2 regions of the Providencia sp. Me31A genome follow, and region 2 is predicted to be linked to the other one. Evidence: predicted binding sites of a transcription regulator. Region 2 holds the regulator's gene; the other holds the start of a gene.

Region 1 (11,929 bases), on a different contig from region 2:
TTAGATGATATCAAACAAGCGGGTGTGATCCGTATTTCTGTTTTTGATAGTAACCCTCCATTTGGCTTCATTGACCCACAAACTAAAAAATTAGCGGGTTATGATGTCGATATCGCGCAAGAAATTGCGGATGGATTAGGCGTGAAATTGGAGCTGCGTCCTACTAACCCAGCGAATCGTATCCCTCTGTTAACATCAGGTAAAGTTGACCTGATAGGTGCTAACTTCACCATTACTGATGAGCGCGCAAAACAAGTCGATTTTTCTATCCCTGATTTTGCTACCGGGCAGAAATTTATTGCGCGTAAAGGCGTGTTAAAAACCCCAGACGATATTAAACCACTACGTATCGGTGCAGATAAAGGCACAGTACAAGAAGTGACGCTGCGTGAGCGCTTCCCTGATACGAAAGTAATTTCTTACGATGATACACCACAGGCCTTTGCAGCACTGCGTAATGGTAACGTACAAGCTATTACTCAGGATGATGCAAAATTAGTGGGCTTATTAGGTAACTTACCTGAGAAAGTTAAAGCAGACTTTGAAATTTCACCTTTTAGCTTAACTAAAGAATACCAAGCACTAGCAGCAAGCAAAGGTGAAACTCGCTTGGTTGAAAACGTCAACGAAACACTATTGAAACTGGAAAAAGACGGTAAAGCCGAGGTGATTTATAACCGTTGGTTTGGTCCTGAAACTAAAGCAGCTCAACCTCGTGGCGATTTCAAATTTGCGCCGCTGAGCGAACAACAACCACAGTCTTAATTTAGAAAGGCTAGTTTGTGTTGTTCATATTACCCCGCACTGTGCGGGGTTCTTGGTTATAAGACCAAGCCATGTGGTGTTAAAAAATAGGTAGTGGCTATGTTTGAGAAATTTTTTAGTGGTGATTTTTGGTCTGCGCATCTTTTAGCACCACAATACTTAGAATGGTTCGGTTATGGTTTTTTGATCACCGTTTGGATTTCGGTCTGCACCATTATTGCCGCCACCTTCTTAGGTTTTTTAGTTGCATCAGCAAAGGATAGTCAGATTGCACCGCTTCGTTGGGGTGTAAATATCTATATTTCTATCTTCAGAAACACACCTTTGTTGGTGCAGTTATTCTTCTGGTATTTTGCCTCGGGTGAAATTTTGCCATCATCTGTCATGGAATGGCTAAATACACCTCATGAAATTCAATTCGTTGGGGTCATTATCGGTTGGCCTTCTTTTGAATTCTTGGCAGGCTTTATTGGTTTAACGTTATACACAGTGCCATTTATTGCGGAAGAAATTCGTGCGGGGATCCGCGGGGTACGCCAAGGCCAAAAATATGCCGCTTTCGCATTGGGGCTAACCTCATGGCAGGCCATGAAATTAGTGGTATTACCGCAAGCCGTTAAAATCGCGATGCCGCCATTACTTGGCCAGTATATGAATGTCGTGAAAAACTCGTCGCTGACGATGGCGATTGGTGTCGCTGAATTGTCTTATGTATCACGCCAAGTGGATAGCCAATCCTTGCAAACCTTTACTGCATTTGGTGTGGCAACTGTTTTGTATATTGCCATTATTGCCGTCATGGAAGGGTGGGGACAATGGCGACAACAGCGTAATTTAGCTCAGGGGGTGTAACATGGATTTTTCGGTGATTGAGCAAAATTGGCAATATTTACTGTTTGGTACTTTCCCTGATGGTCCCTTAGAAGGGGCGGCTTTGACGCTGGTGATCAGCTTACTTGCAGGTGCGGCCTCTATTGTGCTTGGGACATTGGGTGGAATAGCTTTAGCGATGTTGCGAGGCTTCTGGGTTAACCTGTTTGCCGCAGTTTTAGGCTTTTTCCGTGCAATTCCGGTCATTATGTTGATTTTTTGGACTTACTTTCTGTTGCCAATTTTACTTGGTACAGAGATCCCCGGGATCGCCACTGTCGTCTGTGCGTTAGCCTTGATCACCTCGGCGTATTTAGCGCATGCGGTCAAGGCAGGTATTTTAGCGATTGGTCAGGGGCAATGGCAGGCGGGAATGTCTTTAGGTTTTAGCCGCTGGCAGGTACTGTGGAATATTGTGTTACCGCAAGCCTTGCGCATGATGGTCCCATCGTTTATTAACCAGTGGGTGGCTCTAATTAAAGATACCTCTTTGGCTTATATCGTTGGGGTGGCGGAATTATCATTCTTAGCCACACAAGTGAATAACCGCGAGATGGTCTATCCCCTAGAGGTGTTTTTATTTGTCGCGTTTATCTATTTTGTAATGTGTTTTGCGGTAGAAATTATTGCGAACGTACTGGCGAAAAAACTCGGTGCGCAACGTGAACCCAAGAAACAGGCTGCGAAATATCGTTTATTGTTTTGGCGTCGACAAAAACTGCTAGCGCTTTCCTAAATTGAAAATGGTGGTGAAATCGCCACCATTTTCTCATCCCTCTATTTTGAATTATTTTTATTATTTCATCTTGGTGTATCAGTTAGTTAGGATATTTTTGCTTTTAGAGTTTCACGCAATCGTTTTCTTTTGCGATTTTTAATTGTAGTATAGGGCGAAAAAAACTTTTTTTGGGCGCGATATTTAATGAGTAATCAATCTTCTAGCTCGGCGCAACCGCAGGGCTTGTTTCAGCGTGTTTTTAAATTACAAGAACATGGTACGACGGTACGAACAGAAGTCGTTGCAGGCTTCACGACCTTCCTGACGATGGTATATATCGTCTTTGTTAACCCACAAATTCTCTCTATTGCAGGAATGGACATTAAGGCGGTGTTTGTCACCACTTGCCTGATTGCCGCTATTGGCAGTATCTTCATGGGGTTATTGGCAAATTTACCGATCGCGGTAGCACCTGCAATGGGGCTGAATGCCTTTTTTGCTTTTGTGGTCGTCGGGGCGATGGGATATTCATGGCAAATCGCAATGGGGGCAGTCTTTTGGGGGGCAGTTGGATTATTCATTTTAACCCTATTTCGTGTTCGCTATTGGATTATTGCCAATATTCCGCTTAGCCTACGTGTTGGTATCACCAGCGGTATCGGCTTATTTATTGCCATGATGGGACTGAAAAACTCAGGCATTATCGTCGCTAACCCAGATACATTGGTTTCAATTGGCAACCTGACTCACCATAACGTTTGGTTAGGGGCGCTGGGTTTCTTTATTATCGCCATCCTTGCCGCTCGTAATATCCACGCTGCTGTGTTGGTGTCTATTGCTGTTACGACATTGATTGGTTTGGCATTGGGTGATGTGAAATTTGCGGGTGTGTTTTCAATGCCGCCAAGCATCTCTAGTGTGGTTGGCCAAGTGGATTTTAAAGGCTCTTTAGATATCGCGTTATCAGGGGTGATTTTCGCCTTTATGTTAGTTAACCTGTTTGACTCATCGGGCACTATGATTGGTGTGACCGATAAAGCAGGGATCACCAATGAGCGCGGCACTTTCCCGCGTATGAAGCAAGCTTTGTATGTGGATAGCTTAAGTTCAGTTGCAGGCTCTGCAATGGGCACTTCATCGGTGACCGCGTATATTGAAAGCTCTTCAGGGGTTTCTATTGGCGGTCGCACTGGTTTAACGGCGATTGTTGTCGGTATTTTATTCTTATTGACCATGTTTATTTCACCGCTAGCGGGTATGGTTCCGGCTTATGCGACTGCGGGCGCATTAATTTACGTGGGCGTTCTGATGACCTCAAGTTTGACTCGTGTGAAGTGGGATGATTTAACGGAGTCTGTCCCTGCATTTATTACGGCAGTGATGATGCCATTTAGTTTCTCGATTACGGAAGGTATTGCGTTGGGCTTTATTGCTTATTGTGCAATGAAAATTGGTACAGGGCGCTGGCGTGATCTGGGGCTGTGCGTGATTTTAGTCGCAGCGATGTTTTTACTGAAGATGGTTCTTGTCGACGCTTAAAATGCGCTTCATATTTTGAACTGTAGCAGTGTTAGCTACGTTTGCTAACCCTAGTCACATACTTTTGTCTGCGTCTAGGGATTAGCTTCTCTTGCCACAGCTCAAACTATTTAGAATTACTCAGTATATTTTGTATAGCGGTGCAATTTTTTAAATTCATTTAATGAGTTAGACATTTCTCTTTCTTCTATTCGAATCCCTCTACATGCAACACAAATTATTTAAGGTATAATCATTAAAGTACTGTTGCGAAGGCACAGTGAAATAAAAAATCCACTGAACTTGCAAACTAGTGCTTTCCCCCCTAATGGGAACCTGCTAGATTTCGCAGCAGAAACTGACTTTATCAAGGTATCAGACCATGAATTCACCAAAAAAACCGGCTGCTAAGCCAAAGAAAAAGTATCGTAAAACTAAAGAAGAGCTAAATGCGGAAGGACGTGAGCGTAAGCGCGAGAGAAAACATCGTGGTCATAAATCCGGTAGCCGTAACCAAGAATCCGCTTCTAATGGAGCAAAAGGTGTGCAATCTACTATTGCAGACCCACGTCTTGGTAGTAAAAAACCCATTCCATTAATTGTCGAAGATAATAAACCCGCTGCGCGTCCAGTGGTGAAAGAAAAGTCAGTTGCTAAAGAAAAACTGACGCCAGAAAAAGAGCTGGAAATGCTGGAAAGTGATGATCGCTTAGATAGCATTTTAGCGCGTCTGGAAGATGGTGAAACCATCACAGCAAAAGAACAGCAGTATGTTGATACGTGTTTAGATCGTATCGATGAACTGATGAATATTCTTGGTATTGAATATAGTGAAGAAGAAGAGGAAGAAGACGAAGAAAAACTTGATGACATTATGCGCATCTTAAAAAGTAAATAATTTCGTTTAAACGATCCCTCGTGCTCGCGGGGGATTTAGCTATTTTTCTGCTAACACACTTTTCTTTGATGTTGCATCAAGTCTCTTTTCGCTAACATATTTATAATATTATGTAAGTTGTGAAACTTTCACACTCATCAAATAACAATTAAATAAGGTGCAACCCGCTGTTATGGTTTGATCTTTGGGTCAATTGAGGAATGTTATGTCAGAGCAAAATATTGTTTGGGATCTTTCTCTCATTCAAAAATACAATTATTCAGGGCCACGTTATACCTCGTATCCCACCGCCTTGGAATTTAATCAAGATTATGATGAGAATGCGTTTGTTCAAGCAACGCAACGTTATCCCGAGCGCCCTTTATCGCTCTACGTCCATATTCCTTTTTGCCATAAGCTTTGTTACTTCTGCGGCTGCAATAAATTAGTGACTCGCCAAAAGCATAAGGCGGATGAATATCTACAAGTTATCGAAAAAGAAATTATCCAACGAGCCTCATTATTAAAAGGCCGTATCGTGACCCAAATGCATTGGGGCGGTGGGACGCCCACTTATCTTGATAAAGCCCAAATTAGCCATTTAGTTGGTTTATTGAAAAAGCATTTCCATTTTGCGGATGAGATGGAAATGTCCATCGAAATCGACCCGCGTGAGATTGAACTAAATATGATAGACCACTTGCGCCATGAAGGGTTTAACCGCTTAAGCATGGGAGTACAGGATTTTAATAAAGAAGTTCAGGTGCTGGTTAACCGTGAGCAGGACGAAGAGTTTATTTTTGCCCTGATTAAACGAGCCAAAGAAATGGGGTTTACCTCAACGAGTATTGATTTGATTTATGGTTTACCAAAACAAACTCCTGAAAGTTTTGCATTTACTCTTAAGAAAGTGGCAGAGTTATCACCAGACAGACTCAGCGTATTTAACTATGCCCACCTGCCTAATTTATTTGCGGCGCAACGTAAAATCAAAGAGGCAGATTTACCGAGTGCAGAGCAAAAATTAGATATTTTACAGGACACTATTGCCACTCTCACTGGCGATGGTTATCAGTTTATTGGTATGGATCACTTTGCGCGTCCAGAGGATGAGCTCGCCATCGCACAGCGTGAGGGGATTTTACATCGTAACTTCCAAGGGTACACCACCCAAGGTGATTGTGATTTGTTGGGGTTAGGCGTTTCTGCGATCAGTATGTTGGGGGATAACTACGCGCAAAACCAGAAAGACTTGAAAACCTATTATGCACAGGTTGAAGAGCAGGGGCATGCTCTGTGGCGTGGGTTAATGTTGACGGATGATGATTGCTTACGCCGTGATGTTATTAAAACGTTGATTTGCAATTTCCAATTGAATTTCGCGCAAATTGAAGAGCTATACCCAATAGATTTTAAATCTTACTTTAAAGAAGATTTAGAGTTATTGAAACCGATGGCTGAAGATGGGTTGGTTGAAATGAGCGAAGCGGGTATCAAAGTAACTCCACAGGGGCGTCTGCTTATTCGTAATATTTGTATGTGTTTTGATGTGTATTTGCGCAATCAGATGAGGCAGCGCCAGTTTTCCCGCGTCATCTGATGTTCGTCATATTTCGTGCTGCCACTTTGTTGTTTTCATTCAGCCATGCGGGTTACATACTTAGTGTGTGCTCCCCGTGCTGTCTTCATTTTGACGCCTAGTGGCAACGCGAACTATAAAATGTAGCATAGGCAGAAAAGCTGCGGGTACATGAGTCTAAATAGGCGCTATAAAGTTGGTTATTCAATCCCTAATTCTTTTAATTTGCGGGTTAAAGTGTTTCTCCCCCAGCCTAATAAACGGGCGGCTTCTTGCTTATGGCCATTCGTGTATCGTAATGCGCAATTGAGCATGGTTCGCTCAAGTAATGGCACTGTTTGTGAGAAAAGATCTGTTTTTCCTGCCATTAAGGCACTATCTGTCCATTTTGCTAATAATTCAAACCATTCTTCGTTGTTAACATGTTGTATTTGACTTATGTTTGGCTGAGATTTTGCCTCTGTCGTATTTTTTACAAGGTGCTCTTCCAATAAGTCGTCAGGGAGGTCTTGTGGTAAAATTTCTTGGCTAGCAGCCATGACAGTTAGCCAACGGCAAACGTTCTCTAATTGGCGCACGTTACCCGACCAGTAATAGCGTTGAAGGATTTTTTCGCTATCAGGGTGCAGTACTTTACTTTCAACACCTAACTCTTTGGCAGTATTTTGCAAAAAGTAGTGGGCGAGCCGAGGAATATCTTCAATGCGCTCACGCAATGGCGGTAGTTGTACGCGGATGACATTCAGACGGTGGAATAAGTCTTCCCGAAATAGTCCTTCTTCTACGCGTTTTTCTAAGTTTTGATGAGTTGCGGCGATAATGCGCACATCTACGTTGACAGGCGTATAACCGCCAATACGGTAGAATTGCCCTTCCGCAAGCACGCGCAATAAACGGGTTTGTACATCCAAAGGCATATCGCCAATCTCATCTAAAAATAACGAGCCATGGTTCGCTTGCTCGAATCTACCTTGGCGGACTTGCGTGGCACCCGTGAAAGCGCCTTTTTCGTGACCAAACAGCTCGGACTCTATTAAGTCTTTAGGAATAGCCGCCATATTTAAGGCAATAAAAGGCTCATTAACGCGAGGGCTGTGTTGGTGTAATGCATGGGCAACTAACTCTTTCCCCGTCCCTGATTCACCGTTGATGAGCACACTGATAGATGAGCGTGATAGGCGGCCGATGATCCGATAAACTTCTTGCATTGCAGGAGCCTCGCCAATCATGGTTGAAGAAACAACGGGGGCGGGTTGTTTAGCTTCACGGTCAGTATGGTTTTGTTCTCGGCTATGATTAAGGGCGCGTTCGACTAATGCGACAGTTTCATCAATATCGAAAGGTTTGGGGAGATAATCAAATGCCCCTGATTGATAGGCATTCACGGCAGCATCAAGGTCTGAGTGCGCTGTCATGATAATAATCGGTAAAAGGGGGTGCGATTGTTTAATGGTATTTAGCAGCTCAATACCATTTGTGCCTGGCATACGGATATCAGAGAGCAACACATCAGGGCATGAGGCTTCTAAGGCCGCGAGAACGGCATCAGCACTATCAAAGCAGGTACAGGTAAACTCTGCATTATTGAGTGCGCGCTCTAATACCCAACGAATAGAACTGTCGTCATCAACAACCCAAATTTTTCCCTGCATCATGGTTATCTCCTATTTCTTAATGGGTAGATAAATGGAAAACTCAGTGTGCCCCGGCCAACTGGTGAACTCGATTTTTCCTGCGTGTTGATCGACTAAACTGCGAGCAATTGATAGGCCAAGCCCAGTACCATCAGGTCGCCCACTGACCATGGGATAAAACAAGGTATCTTGAATTGCTAATGGAATACCCGGACCGTTATCTTCAATATCAATACGTGCTGCAAGGCGATAGCGTTCGCCTTGTAACATTACCTGAAAGGCCGTGCGCGTACGCAGCGTTATATTACCCTCTGTTCCAGCTAGTGCTTGCAGTGCATTGCGTGTCACGTTTAACAACACTTGCTCGATTTGGTCAGGGTAATACTCTAAATCAGGCAAACTCGGATCATAATCACGAGTGAGTGTTACATTATCGGGTTTTTCTAAGGATACCAAGCGGGTCACATTCTCCATTATATGGTGAATGCTTTGCTGAGTTTTTGGCCCAGGGTATTGTGGCCCAAGTAACCTATCAACGAGCACACGCAGGCGATCAGCCTGCTCAATGATAACTTGTGTATATTCATTAAGTTGTGGGTCTGGCAGTGCCTTCGACAATAATTGTGCCGCCCCTCGTAAGCCGCCGAGAGGGTTTTTAATTTCATGGGCGAGCCCACGAATTAATTCACGCGCCGCCAGTTGTTGGGCATTTTGCGCCAATTCTTGGCTAAGGCGCCGTTGGCTGTCTAATTGGGAAAGCTCAACCAAAATAAATTGCTCAGAAAATGGCTGTGCACTAAATGACATCACATGGGAATGGTTATTAAAGACGAGTGTGACTTCGTTTTCTGTAAAGCTGTGGCCTTCTTTTAAGCTACTTAGCATGAGTTCATCATTTAAGGAACAGTAACTAAATAACAATGGTAGCGGAGTACCATAAAGCTTACGTTGGCTTTGGGTTAAAATCTGGAGAGCGGCGTGATTCGCATAATGGATAACCAGATCGTAATCCAAAATCAGTACACTATTAATCAGGGAATCGAGCAGTTGTTCGGGTGCTGGCAAATGTTCGGTTTTCATCTAATGTTGCTCCTGCACTATTTTGGTGCATTATACCTGATAGACCTAACATCCGATATTCGATTTTTGCACCATCACTATTGTAGAGAGAAAAGGCCCCATCGAAAGATGGGGCAAGTGCTTCACGGCAACAAAGACTAACAGTGGAACGGCGTGTTACACACTGTAGTACATTTCAAATTCGAGAGGGTGCGGTGCCATACGAACACGCTGAATATCGCTACGGACTAATTCGATATAAGCGTCAATGGCATCGTTCGTGAATACGCCTCCACGGGTTAAGAATTCACGGTCTTTATCTAACTCAGCCAATGCTTCGTCTAAAGAGCCTGATACAGTTGGGATTTCTTTAGCTTCTTCAGGCGGTAAGTCGTATAAGTTTTTATCCATAGCATCACCTGGGTGAATTTTATTGATGATGCCATCAAGGCCCGCCATTAACTGTGCAGAGAACGCTAAATATGGGTTTGCCGCAGGGTCTGGGAAGCGAACTTCAATACGACGCGCTTTGGTGCTTGCCACTACAGGGATACGGATAGAAGCAGAACGGTTACGAGCGGAATAGGCTAACATAACAGGTGCTTCAAAGCCTGGGACTAAGCGCTTGTATGAGTTAGTTGTTGGGTTAGTAAATGCGTTCAGTGCACGGGCGTGTTTAATGATACCGCCAATATAATACAACGCCATTTCAGATAAACCGCCGTATTTATCACCTGCAAACAGGTTCACTCCGCCTTTAGATAAAGACATATGGCAGTGCATACCGGAGCCATTATCACCCACTAAAGGTTTTGGCATAAAGGTTGCTGTTTTCCCGTAAGCATGTGCAACATTGTGAACAACATATTTATAAATTTGTGTTTCATCTGCTTTTTTAGTCATGGTATTAAAGCGGGTAGCCACTTCATTTTGACCTGCAGTTGCCACTTCATGGTGATGAGCTTCAACCACTAGCCCCATTTCTTCCATTGTTGTACACATAGCAGAACGTAAATCTTGTGAAGAATCAACGGGAGGGACAGGGAAATAACCACCTTGTACCGCTGGGCGATGACCTTTGTTTCCACCTTCATATTTAGTGCCTGTATTCCATGCCGCTTCGATATCATCGATATGATAGTAGCTGCCATGCATGTTGTTGCCGAAACGGATGTCGTCAAAGACGAAAAACTCAGGTTCCGGTCCAAACAGAACGACATCAGCGATTTTGCTAGAGCGCAGGAAATCTTCAGCACGTTTTGAAATCGAACGTGGATCTCTGTCATAACCTTGCATTGTACCCGGCTCTAAAATATCGCAACGGATAATTAAGGTGACATCAGCAAAGAATGGATCTAACACAGCCGTTGATGCATCAGGCATTAATACCATGTCTGATTCATTGATACCTTTCCAACCACCGATAGATGAACCATCAAACATCTGGCCTTCTTCAAAGAAGTCTTCGTCAACTTGGTGAGCAGGGATAGTGATGTGTTGCTCTTTACCTTTAGTATCGGTAAAACGCAGATCAATAAATCTAACATTGTGCTCTTTAATTAACGATAAAACATGTTCAGCGGACATTCTCGGCTCTCCTGATCGGGTCTAATCAACAAATCACACATAAAATTGGCAGATATGTTTGTTGGTTTGTCTGGCGTAGCAGTGTAGGGAAAAAATACGCCGCTCGCTCAATGTAAATAGATAAGCGAAAAGCGTGCCAACTTTTTTAAGTATAGTAAATACTGATTGTTACGTGTACATGATAACAATGTTGATTAAAAATAGGGCTTAATTGCACCATATTGATGCAATTTTCTAAAGGAGTTGCACTATTTTGGTGAATATAATGAGGCGGGCTCAAAAAAGAGTCAAACTTTGGGCTTAAAATTAAACCCAAAGCTGAATTTGACTGAATGAAGGTGTGTTGCGATGAATGTTTTATCTTTATTCATCATCGTTAATAGTTAATAACGTATTCACTTCTTCTATTTGTTTTACAGCATCATTGATGATAGAAGCGATTTGGCGCGTTTGTTCTTCATTGAGCTGTTTTAAAACCATTTTATGGCGTAACAGAGCTTTAAAACGGCTGACTGCCATTTCAATGTCTTCCGTTAAATTACCGCCATGTTGCATATCGCGGGCTTTGGCTAACTTGCGGGCAATAACTTCTTCGGTTTCTTTGTTCTGCACTAAATGTTCAGCGCCTTCAGGGGTTATCGTGAAGCTCTTACGATTACGTTCCACGATTTGTGATTCCAAAAAACCTTGCTCTTCGAGTAGGGTTAATGTTGGGTAAATCACACCTGGGCTCGGTACATATAAACCGCTAGAGGCTTCTTGAATGTCTTTAATAATTTCGTAGCCATAGCTTGATTTTTTCGCAACCAATGAGAGTATCATGATATGAAGATCACCGTGGTCGAATAAACGGCGTAAGCCTTTTCCTCTACCACGACCTCTTTGGCGTTCTTCACCATGACAGCGTTCACTGTGTCTATGACCGTGGCGACCTTCACCATGACAGCGTTCACCGTGTCTATGACCGTGACGCCCCTCACCATGACAGCGTTCATCGTGTCTATGACCGTGGCGACCTTCACCGTGACCGCGTTCATCGTGTCCATGACCGTGACGGTTATCGCCATAATAATGGTCACCATGACTACGATGATCGCCACCGTGACAGCATTTATCGTGATCATGGCGGTGTTCGCTACGACCGTGACGGCCTTCAGCACCACAGCAACCATCGTGGTGACCGCGTTGATTTTCGTCATGGTGTGCATAATAGACATGACGACAAGATTTAATTAGCATATAGTTACTCCTTAGTTTGTAACTTTAGATATATCGAATTCATTTTATACAAACACTATATTTAGATATATCTAATTCGTCAA
Region 2 (11,929 bases):
CTGTTTTTATTGGATAAGCTTTTTCACCAATGGGAACATAATAGATTGATAAATATGATGAAAAAGCCTTAGTTTATATCATTACAATCTATTGAAATAAAAAAGGCACTCAATTGAGTGCCTGAATACGCTAGAAGGCTTATCAGAGTTTTTTAATAAAACTTTTTTCGTTAAGCCATTCTTAATTCAGCTACCATCAGAATTAACGATGAAACTCACCGGCCGCTTCTGGTTGATAAACTATTTCAAGAACGCGAACGCGAGTTTGGACGCCATTTGGCAATTCCCAACTGATTTCATCATTCACATGTAGACCTAATAGTGCTGCTCCAATAGGTGCCATGACAGACAGTTGTTCCGCACTATCTTTTAAGGATGCAGGGTACACTAAAGTGCGCGTGCGTTCTTCGTTGCTGATTAAATCTAAAAAGCGCACGGTGCTGTTCATGGTGACCACATCCGCAGGGATCTCTTGCGGACTTAGAATATCTGCACGGTCTAATTCATCGTTGAGCGCTTCTGCAACGGGTGTACCTGCATAAGCAGGTTGTTCCATCAGTGCATCTAAACGTTCAGCATCTAAATCATTGATAATAATTGTTGGCTTTGTCATACCACACTCCAATAGAGACGTACAAAGCAAACACCCCCCACCCAAAAGGTAGGGGGTGTCGCTAGAAATTAAATTTATTTTAAAATATTAGGCGCTATAAGCATTAAAGGGAAGAGATCGGGATCACACACTCTAAGCCTACCTTTAAAAAAGCGCAGATTGATATGTTCATTGGGTAGCTAAAATTGACTATTCTTCGTCAAAGCCACTCTCAAATAGGTTAATGATTGCGGATAACGCTTGGTTCTCATCTAAGCCGCTAACCTCAATATCAATTTTACTGCCTTGTTCCGAGTCTAACATCAACATTGCAATAACGCTATCGGCCTCGGCCTCAATTTGACTATTATTTCGCAAAATAACCTTTGAGTTAAATTGTTGAACTAAATCATAGAGTAACATTGCCGGTCTTGCATGCATACCGAGGCGGTTTTTGAGCGTTATGGTGGCTTTAACGGTCATTGAGTTGTTACTTGCGTTTTTCTAGTGTTCTATGGCGTGATTGCACATTTTTACCACGGGAACGAAAATAGTCGGCAAGTTGCTCAGCCACATACACGGAACGGTGTTTTCCACCTGTACAGCCAATCGCCACGGTCAAATAGCTACGGTTATTGGTTTCTAACATCGGTAACCATAGCTCTAAATAACTACGAGTTTGATAAATAAAGTTATGAACCTCAGTATGCCTATCTAAGAATGCAGCCACAGGGCGATCCAACCCTGTCATTGGTCGCAATTTAGGGTCCCAATGTGGGTTCGGTAAAAAGCGCACATCAAATACGTAGTCTGCATCAATAGGAATACCATGCTTAAAACCAAAAGATTCAAACACCATTGTTAATTCACGCTCACGTTTGCCCAGTAAACGTGTTCTTAGCATTTCAGCTAATTCATGAACTGACATTTCGGAGGTATCGATGACTAAATCAGCACGAGAGCGTAGCGGCTCAAGTAATTCATTTTCTTCATCTATTGCACTTTCAAGAGATAAATTTTTACTTGAAAGGGGGTGCAACCTGCGCGTGTCACTGTAACGGCGAATAAGGGTGTTGCGATCGGCATCCAAAAACAACAGTTGTGGAGAGAAGGTTGATGGTAATTTATCAATCGCTTCTTCAAAAACCTCTGGATTGTCGGGCATATTACGCACGTCAATACTCACCGCTGCTGAAATGTTACGATCAGCCAGTGAATTTGCTAACTCCGGCAGTAACACAACGGGTAGGTTATCCACGCAATAGAAACCCATATCTTCCAGAGCACGTAAGGCAACGGATTTTCCCGAACCGGAACGGCCGCTGACAATCATCAGCACCATGAGCTTACTCTCCTTTGTTTCCTAATGATGTGTTTCTTTATAAGCCATATCTTGTCATACAAATAGAAACCATAACAATATCATTTGGCTATGACAAGAAACATAATTTATCACTTACTCTGTTATTATACTGTATAGCTCATCATCGCTTTGTGCAGAACGCAGACGCTTACAAAGTGTTTTATCTGCGAGTTTTTTTGCAATAAGAGACAGCGTATGCAGGTGCGTTTTGCATTGGTCAGATGGCACAAGTAAAGCGAAAAGCAAATCTACAGGCAGGTTGTCAATTGCATCAAACGCAATTGGCTCCTCTAAATGTAAAAATACACCGACTGCGCGTGCACTTTCGCTTTCGCTTAGTTTTCCATGAGGAATGGCAATACCGCCGCCAATACCTGTAGTGCCTACTTTTTCTCTGGTTAATAACGCTTCAAATACCGTATTTTCAGGTAATTCCAACTCAACGGCAGCGAGCTCACTAATAATTTCTAAGGCGCGTTTTTTACTCGTGCATACAACATTATTACGTGTACAGGCTGATGATAAAACAACGTTTAATTGGATTTCTGTATCACTATTCATTTTTTTGTTCACTTAGGACTACAAAACCAGATGATGTATGCCACCATCTGGTTTGAAACATTCATCGGCTAGTTAATAAGCCGTATCAATGTATTAATATTGTCTCAATTTTTCTTTATGTTTGGTTAATTGGCGCGATAGCTTGTCTACTAGCAAGTCGATAGCTGCATACATGTCGTTTTCTTCCGCGGATGCATGGAGCTCTGCTCCATTGACTTGCACGGTTGCTTCAGCAATTTGCTGAATTTTTTCAACTTTCAAGACAACTTGGATACTATTAATACGATCAAACAATTGCTCTAGTTTCTTGAGTTTTTTCTCAACAGTTTCGCGCAATGCTGGAGTAACTTCAATATTGTGTCCAGTAATCTGAAATTCCATACAACCTTCCTTACTTTATCAATTAAACCAGTTGTTTACGCTGGTTTGAGGGCGGAATAGATAACGATTCACGATACTTAGCAACAGTTCGACGAGCGACTTGAATACCTTGTTCTGCCAGCATACTCGTCAATTTACTGTCACTCAATGGTTTTGCTGGGTTTTCCGCAGCAACCAGTTTTTTCACCAACGCTCTAATTGCGGTTGAGGAGGCTTCACCACCTGTATCCGTACTGACATGGCTGGAGAAAAAATACTTCAACTCAAAAATGCCTCGAGGGCTATGGAGAAACTTTTGAGTTGTTACTCGAGAGATGGTTGATTCATGCATATCTACCTGATAGGCAATATCGGCCAATATCATCGGTTTCATATGTTCTTCACCCAACTCAAAGAATTCTTGTTGTTGCTCTACAATACAGGTTGCCACTTTTAATAATGTTTCATTGCGGCTTTCAAGGCTTTTAATTAACCATTTTGCATCTTGTAGATGGTTACGAATATATTGTGCATCACCATCGTTTGTTGAATTATCAGCTAGCGAAGCATAATGATTATTAATACTTAGCTTAGGAATGCTATCTGTATTTAGCTCAACTTGCCAGTGTCCCGCTATTTTTTTCACTAAAACATCAGGAATAACATATTCTGATTCCCCTGTATTGATGGATTGGCCTGGTTTAGGATTTAGTGTCAGGATCAGATCTATCGCAGTTTTTAGAGTATTTTCTTTTAAACGGGTTAACTTGCTTAGTTGCCTAAAATCACGGTTAGCCAGTAAATCAATATGATTGCTAATAATTAGCCTTGCTTCTTGCAGCCCACTGGTTTCTTTCGGGTACAGTGAAAGTTGGATAAGCAAACACTCTTTTAAATCCTGAGCGGCGACACCTAATGGGTCAAAATGCTGAATGCGTTTTAGAACGGCAACCACTTCTTCTAAGCTAATTTCAGGATTATCAATCCCTTCATGAATATCAGAGATTGTACTAGTGAGATAGCCGGAATCATCAATTGAATCAATAATTGCAGTCGCTATTGCTCTATCTGTATCGGAAAAGGGCGTAAGTTCAGATTGCCAAGTCAGATAATCCTGTAAAGTTTGCGTGGTTTCACCTTGATAAACAGGAAGTTCATCAAAACTATAGTCAGTACTAGTACCAGAAGGTGTTCCAGCAGTATAGATTTCATCCCAATCAGCATCCAAAGGTAACTCATCAGGGATATCATGATTTTCTAAAGCATCTTTGGTGTCAAGTTCACTGCTATCCGTGCCATCATTCAAGGCGTCAATCGTTTCTACGTCAGAACTAAGCTCTTCTTGTTCAAGAAGTGGATTGCTTTCGAGAGCGAGTTGGATTTCTTGTTGTAGCTCAAGTGTAGACAGTTGCAACAAGCGAATAGCCTGTTGCAACTGAGGGGTCATTGCGAGTTGTTGACTGACTCTAAGCTGCAAACTTTGCTTCATGAATGTGCTTTATTCCCCCTGAAAAAAATGACACGGTGGTTTATAAACGGAAACCTTCACCTAAATAAACACGTTTAACTTGCTCGTTTTCTAAGATCATGGCTGGCGTTCCATGAGCAATCAAGTGACCTTGGCTCACAATGTATGCTCTTTCACATACATCTAATGTTTCACGCACGTTATGGTCAGTAATTAATACGCCCAATCCGTAATCTCTTAAGTGTTGAATAATTTTTTTGATATCTAAAACTGAAATTGGGTCGACACCTGCAAACGGCTCATCAAGTAAAATAAACTTAGGGTTAGCGGCGAGTGCTCGTGCAATCTCAACACGGCGACGTTCACCCCCAGATAGAGATTGCCCCATGCTATCGCGAAGGTGAGTAATGCTAAATTCTTCCATCAATTCTTCAGCACGCTCTTTACGCTGTTGTGAGTTCAGGTCATGGCGGATCTCTAAAACAGCCATTAGGTTATCATAAACGCTTAGGCGACGGAAAATAGACGCTTCTTGAGGAAGATAACCGATCCCTCGACGTGCACGCTCATGCAACGGCAGAAGGCTAATATCTTCACCATCAATCAGAATTTTACCTGCATCCCGCTGAACAATACCGACCACCATATAGAAGGTTGTTGTTTTACCGGCACCGTTTGGCCCCAATAGACCAACAATTTCACCTGATTTAACTTCAAGGCTGACGTCTTCAACAACCTTGCGTTTTTTATAGGATTTAGCCAGATTTTCTGCGGTTAGTGTTGCCATAACGATTATTTACTCTTACTCGTGTTTGCTGATGAATTTTTATTCGCGGCAGGGCCTTTTTCTTGTAGCTGTGCTGGTAGGAGCACGGTCGTTACACGCTTGCCTTTATCACTAAATGCTTCCATTTGCTGCGTCGGGACGGTATAGGTGATTTTGTCACCTTGAATATTACTGTCTAGTTGTTCAAGGTAGGCATTGCCCGTTAAAGTAACCAGTTGTTTATCAACTTCATAACGTGCTTTATTAGAATGGCCTTTAATGGGTTTGCCATCATCTTGTAACTGATAAAACGTAACAGGGCTGCCGAAAGCTTCAATGACGATTTTATCAGAGTCGCCGCTTGGTCGAGTGACCACAACTTTATTCGCTCTAATATCAATAGAGCCTTGTTTGAGAACGACATCATCCGTAAAAATGGTGACGTTTTTCTCTAAATCAAGAGATTGTTTGACTGAATTAATCGTCATTGGCTGCTGCGTGTCACTTTTTAAGGCCATCGCAGGAAGGCTAAGCGCCAAAATTGCACTGGCAACAGCTCCTTGAATAAAACGCTTCTTAGTTACTTGATTCATTTTAATGCTCTTCTGGTTGTAACACGTAATGAGTTTTCACGTCCTCGATTAATTCAGCGGTTCTGGTGCGAAGGTTTCCCTTCATTTTTAAACCCGTTGAATTAAGACCTTGACCGATAATGGTCACTTTATCGTCAGATGAAACGTCTTGTGTTGTCAAATTGACAACTGCACTCTCAGTTGTAATTCGTTGGATTTGTGAGTCTTTGGTTAAGCTATCGACCTGAACATCACAATATAGATATAAAACTCTATCATTGGTAAGCCTCGCCTTGAAGGCTGTAACTGTCCACGTTGGCTCACCCGCTTCGTTATAAGTGGTTAAAATTGGCTTTGAAAACCACGTAATTTTCCCTTCAGTGTAATTATCTATTTTATCGGAAACGAGTTTATACGCTAAATTTCCGGTTGGATTATAGACAAAAGTCACTGAATCATCAGTTTGATAATTGGGTTGTCCATCATTGATTACTTTATCCTCTGAGTTTGCAGAGTCAGTACCCGCTAAATTCCAGCCAATAAGGCCTAGAGCTATTAAGGATAAAATAATGACTAACCACTTTTTCACATTGCTCATGAATTCAATCTATTCGTTATATCGATAAACCTTTCGCTTCTTCCAATTTACCTTGGGAAAGAAGGATGAGGTCACAAAGTTCACGGACTGCACCTTTGCCACCGCCGATCCGAGTGATGTAATCAGCTTTGGGTAATAATAAAGGGTGTGCATCAGCGACGGCGGCGGATAAGCCTACTTTTGCCATCACTGGCCAGTCAATCAGGTCATCGCCAATGTAAGCGACCTCTTCATCTGTTAACTGTAGTGTATCTAACAGTTCGCGATACGCCAAAATCTTATCGCTTTGACCTTGGTAAAGATATGTAATGCCTAACGTTTGTGCTCTATCTTCAAGGAGTTTTGCTTTTCTGCCGGTGATAATAGCCACTTCAATGTTAGACGTTAATAAACAGCGAATGCCATAACCATCACGAACATTAAATGCTTTGAGTTCTTCGCCATTATTTCCCATATAAATCAAGCCATCAGACATAACACCGTCAACATCGCAGATCAATAATTTAATTTTCTCTGCTTTAGCTAAAATAGTTTTGGCAACAGGGCCGTAGCAGGTATCCAAATTTACAGACATCATGATGTTTCCTTATGTTAAACAACACCTGCTTGAAGTAAATCGTGCATATGCAGCACACCAATTAGCTTATCGCCATCAGCAACGAGTAAAGACGTGACATGCTTAGATTGCATTAAATTTAGCGCCTCAACCGCTAGTGTAGTTGGAGAAACACGAATTCCACCAGGGGTCATGAGGTCGGCAATCTTAGCATTATTCAGGTCAATGCCCATATCGAAGATGCGGCGTAAGTCCCCATCGGTGAAAATACCTTCGATATTCATGTTGGCATCACAGATCACCGTCATTCCTAGTTTTTTACGTGTAATTTCAACTAAAGCTTCACGTAAAGACGCGCTTTTAGGAATATGGGGGATATCATCTCCCGTATTCATTAAATCACGAACAAGAAGTAAAAGTTTGCGCCCAAGTGCGCCACCTGGATGCGAAAGTGCAAAATCATCAGCAGTAAAACCGCGTGCCGTTAATAAAGCAATGGCGAGAGCATCCCCCATAACCAGTGTCGCGGTTGTACTGGTTGTTGGTGCTAATCCAAGAGGGCAAGCTTCTTGGGGAACTTTTATGCATAAATGGATATCAGCATATTTCCCCATATTACTATCAGGGTTATTAGTCATACAGATTAAGGGAACTTTAATTCTTTTTAAAACAGGTAGTAGGGCTAAAATTTCCCCAGACTCACCTGAATTTGAGATAGCTAACACCACATCTTTATTGGTGATCATGCCAAGATCGCCATGGCTAGCCTCTCCCGGATGAACAAAAAATGACGGTGTGCCTGTACTGGCTAATGTTGCGGCAATCTTACGTCCAATATGCCCCGACTTTCCCATTCCCATAACGACAACTTTGCCCTCACAGCTGAAAATCAACTGGCAAGCACGGTCAAAATCATGATTAATATATTGTTCGAGGTTTTTTAATCCTTCGTGTTCGATATGGAGAACTTCTTTACCTACTTTCTGAAAATCGAAGTTTGACATTTCTAGTTCCATGCGTAGCTTTTAAGTTAATCGGATTCGCGAAATCAAATTGTATAACGAATACTTAGTATCGGTAAGTATTTTGTCTGTTAAGCCATTTTTAATGATATTTTTGCACCTAGTCGTTATTTTCTTTTATATTTGAGATAGGTAAAATACTGTTTCATTAGCATCTTGAACTAAAAATATACCCGCGAATTCGCGTATTCTTATGTCAGTAAATTACGGCGTTCTAAGAGCTATTCGCTGTTCTTTATGAAATATTTTCCTAACTATAGGTAAATTACATAAGAAAATATCTATTTTGCTGAGATAAAAAGCAGCTGTAGAATTACTTATCATATTTTCGACGCTATAATACTATAAATTCTATTTTATTGTGATATTTGACGATTTTCAGTTTATCTTTCGGTAACATCTGAACGGATAAAAGCATATTCAGACATGATGTATAACGAGTTATTTAACAATGCAAGCACAGACAGACAACTTAATTGAAGTACGGAACATGTCCTTTACTCGCGGGAGTCGGAAAATATTTGAAAATATTAATCTGGCAGTTCCTCGTGGGAAAATTACGGCAATTATGGGGCCATCAGGAATTGGTAAAACCACATTGCTGCGCTTGATTGGTGGCCAGTTGCGGCCAAGTGAAGGTGAAATTTGGTTTGATGGTGACAACATACCCGCATTGTCGCGTTCAAAGCTGTATCAGTCGCGTAAAAAAATGAGCATGTTATTCCAGTCGGGGGCATTATTCACGGATATGGATGTTTTCAACAATGTTGCTTTTCCACTGCGTGAGCATACAGATTTACCCGAATCGTTGATTCATACTACAGTGATGATGAAATTAGAGGCAGTGGGGTTACGTGGCGCTGCAAAATTAATGCCGTCTGAGCTATCGGGTGGAATGGCGAGGCGTGCCGCATTAGCACGTGCGATTGCACTTGACCCGGATTTAATCATGTTCGACGAGCCTTTTGTGGGGCAAGATCCAATTACGATGGGGGTTTTAGTCAAACTGATTGACGAGCTGAATCAAGCGCTTGGAGTAACATGTGTGGTGGTGTCCCATGATGTTCCTGAGGTGTTGAGCATTGCAGATAATGCCTATATTGTTGCGCAGCAACATGTTATTGCTCAAGGCACAGGGGATGAGCTACGCGAGAACCGAGACCCAAGGGTACGCCAATTCTTGGATGGCATTGCCGATGGTCCCGTTCCATTCCGTTTTCCCGCCAATGATTATCTGGCTGATTTATTAGGGTAAAATAAGATGATAATAAAGGCGATATCAGCCTTCGGACGCCGATGGATTGAAGTTTTTTCTGCGTTTGGCCGAGCTGGCTATATGCTGTTTCGCGCCTTATTAGGTAAACCGGAGTTTCGTAAGCAGTGGCCGCTTCTGATGAAGCAACTGTATGCTATTGGCGTACAGTCTTTGCTGATTGTTGCAGTATCCGGGTTATTTATTGGTATGGTGCTTGGTTTACAAGGCTACCTTGTATTAACTACATTTAGTGCTGAAGCAAGTTTAGGCATGATGGTGGCACTTTCGCTATTGCGTGAATTAGGACCAGTGGTGACCGCATTGTTATTTGCGGGGCGGGCAGGTTCTGCATTAACCGCAGAAATCGGTTTAATGAAAGCTACCGAACAAATTTCTAGCCTTGAAATGATGGCTGTTGACCCGCTAAGGCGTGTTATAGCTCCACGTTTTTGGGCCGGATTCATTAGTATGCCATTGTTATCTTTGATTTTTGTCGCTGTTGGTATTTTAGGTGGCGCACTAGTTGGTGTTGATTGGAAAGGTATTGATGAAGGTTTTTTCTGGGCATCAATGCAATCTTCAATTGAATGGCGATTAGATATTGTTAACTGTGTAATCAAAAGTGTCGTTTTTGCTATCACAGTAACTTGGATAGCTCTATTTAATGGCTATGATGCAATTCCAACCTCGGAAGGGATCAGCCAAGCAACAACAAGAACCGTTGTGCATGCATCATTGTCTGTTTTAGGACTGGATTTTGTACTTACCGCACTGATGTTTGGGAACTAAGTCATGCAAAGTAAAAAAAGTGAAATATGGGTTGGTTGTTTCATGTTGCTAGCGATAGCAGCAATTATCTTTTTGTGTTTGAAAGTTGCTGATTTGAAATCGATTGGAAGCCAATCTACCTATCAAATATCTGCTTCTTTTGAAAATATTGGTGGCTTAAAAGAAGGCTCTCCAATCAAAGTTGGTGGGGTAGTGATTGGCCGAGTGGCGAGCATCACGTTAGACAAGAAAAACTATGTTCCTGATGTGAAGATTGATTTGCTAAGCGAATATGACAACATTCCAGATTCAAGCTCTCTATCAATTCGCACGTCTGGCTTATTAGGCGAACAATACATCGCGATGAATATTGGGCCTGATGATGAAGAATTAGGAATTTCTATCTTGAAAAATGGTGATCGCCTTGAAGACACTAAACCAGCAATGGTGTTAGAGGATCTGATTGGACAGTTCTTGTATAAAAGTAATGATAGCCAAGGGACAGAGCCATCTGCAAAATAATTTGCAGTTCCCTTTGAATAATAAAGGAATAAATTATGTTTAAACGTTTACTGATGGTTGCCATGTTGGTTATTGCCCCATTTGCGATGGCAGTAGATCAAACAAATCCTTATAAATTAATGGATGAGGCAGCGGCGAAAACCTTTAACCGATTAAAATCGGAACAATCGAAAATTAAGCAAGATCCACAGTACTTAAGAACAATTGTTCGCGAGGAGTTGCTACCTTACGTACAGATTAAATATGCAGGGGCATTAGTATTAGGGACTTATTATAAAGGCGCTACACCAGAGCAACGTGATGCGTATTTTAAAGCGTTCGAAGCGTATTTAGAACAAGTGTATGGTCAAGCGCTGGCGATGTATCACGGGCAAACTTATGAAATAGCGCCAGAACAGCCAATCGGTGATAAAAACATCGTTGCTATTCGTGTGACAATTACAGACAGCAACGGTCGTCCACCTGTTCGTTTAGACTTCCAATGGCGTAAAAACAGTAAAACAGGTTATTGGCAGGCCTATGACATGATCGCAGAAGGCGTGAGTATGATCACCACTAAACAGAATGAATGGGGTGATATTTTACGTAAGCAAGGCATTGATGGTTTAACTAAACAATTAGAAATTAGTGCCAAAGCGCCAATTACTTTAGAAGAGAAAAAGTAATGAGCCATTCGTTAACGTGGGAAATCACTGAAACAACGTTGCAATTCACTGGCACGTTAGATCGTGATTCGTTGATGACGTTTTGGGATAAAAGAAACTCATTATTAGATCATATCGAGAACATAGATGTTTCTGGCCTAACACATGTAGATTCAACGGGTTTGGCAATGCTAGTTCGTTTAAAGGGTGAGTTTCAAACGAAGGGACGTCCACTGAATGTCGTTGGCACCAGTGATAACTTGAACACGTTGATAGAGCTGTATGGGGTTCAAACAATGGTACTAAGTTAGGTTAAGTATCCTAAATTAGGTCAAGTTATGTAAAAATAAGCGCCTCTATGTGCTTTTGGGCACGAGAGGCGTTTTCTTTGGTTTAAGTGTGAGGCTTAATCCTTTAGGATAGAGGTTTATGCTCTTGTTATTCGTATTGCGACGTCCCTATACATGCAATTCGAGATATGTAGAGTAATATTATATACCTGTAATCCTTCAAGTTGCAGCGGTGTTGACTATGCTCAGTTAGCCGAGTCTCATAGTTTATCTATGTTTCCCGCTTATCTTCGCTTGTCGCCTACCTGCAACTCGAATTTTTAGGTGTATAAATCACAAATAATTAATAAAACTGAGTCATTATGGATATCAACGAAATTAAGCAAGTATTGATGGAAAAACTGTCTCTGGATGAGGCTATTGTTACTGGTGATGGCAGCCACTTTCAGGTTATTGCCGTCGGTGACATGTTTGACGGCATGAGCCGTGTTAAGCAACAGCAAGCAATTTATGCGCCTTTGATGGAGTATATTGCGGATAACCGCATTCATGCTTTGTCCATTAAAGCGTACACCCCTGCGCAATGGGAGCG

Evidence for each region. The regulator sigma-54, encoded in region 2, starts transcription at its own class of promoters, with help from an activator protein. The targets are predictions, from matches to a motif close to GTTGGCACANNTTTCGCTNT.
Region 1: a site for sigma-54 is predicted at 10,729-10,748, ahead of glnA (glutamate--ammonia ligase). Genes of this name have one in related genera too.

The regions. Positions count from the first base shown of each region.
Region 1 covers NZ_JBKQGZ010000019.1:98,709-110,637, forward strand. The annotation lists gene ACLPIE_RS16230 (ABC transporter substrate-binding protein) at 1-765, shown strand, start outside; gene ACLPIE_RS16235 (amino acid ABC transporter permease) at 865-1,617, shown strand; gene ACLPIE_RS16240 (amino acid ABC transporter permease) at 1,619-2,371, shown strand; gene ACLPIE_RS16245 (NCS2 family permease) at 2,558-3,892, shown strand; gene yihI (Der GTPase-activating protein YihI) at 4,254-4,769, shown strand; gene hemN (oxygen-independent coproporphyrinogen III oxidase) at 4,975-6,348, shown strand; gene glnG (nitrogen regulation protein NR(I)) at 6,528-7,982, opposite strand; gene glnL (nitrogen regulation protein NR(II)) at 7,992-9,041, opposite strand; gene glnA (glutamate--ammonia ligase) at 9,198-10,607, opposite strand; gene ACLPIE_RS16275 (PadR family transcriptional regulator) at 10,971-11,846, opposite strand.
Region 2 covers NZ_JBKQGZ010000001.1:103,714-115,642, reverse strand. The annotation lists gene ACLPIE_RS00565 (helix-turn-helix domain-containing protein) at 1-72, shown strand, start outside; gene rnk (nucleoside diphosphate kinase regulator) at 203-613, opposite strand; gene npr (PTS phosphocarrier protein NPr) at 803-1,075, opposite strand; gene rapZ (RNase adapter RapZ) at 1,083-1,934, opposite strand; gene ptsN (PTS IIA-like nitrogen regulatory protein PtsN) at 2,049-2,516, opposite strand; gene hpf (ribosome hibernation promoting factor) at 2,610-2,897, opposite strand; gene rpoN (RNA polymerase factor sigma-54) at 2,920-4,365, opposite strand; gene lptB (LPS export ABC transporter ATP-binding protein) at 4,406-5,131, opposite strand; gene lptA (lipopolysaccharide ABC transporter substrate-binding protein LptA) at 5,137-5,703, opposite strand; gene lptC (LPS export ABC transporter periplasmic protein LptC) at 5,705-6,280, opposite strand; gene kdsC (3-deoxy-manno-octulosonate-8-phosphatase KdsC) at 6,297-6,857, opposite strand; gene kdsD (arabinose-5-phosphate isomerase KdsD) at 6,872-7,840, opposite strand; gene mlaF (phospholipid ABC transporter ATP-binding protein MlaF) at 8,310-9,113, shown strand; gene mlaE (lipid asymmetry maintenance ABC transporter permease subunit MlaE) at 9,120-9,902, shown strand; gene mlaD (outer membrane lipid asymmetry maintenance protein MlaD) at 9,906-10,403, shown strand; gene mlaC (phospholipid-binding protein MlaC) at 10,439-11,068, shown strand; gene mlaB (lipid asymmetry maintenance protein MlaB) at 11,068-11,358, shown strand; gene ibaG (BolA family iron metabolism protein IbaG) at 11,700-11,929, shown strand, end outside.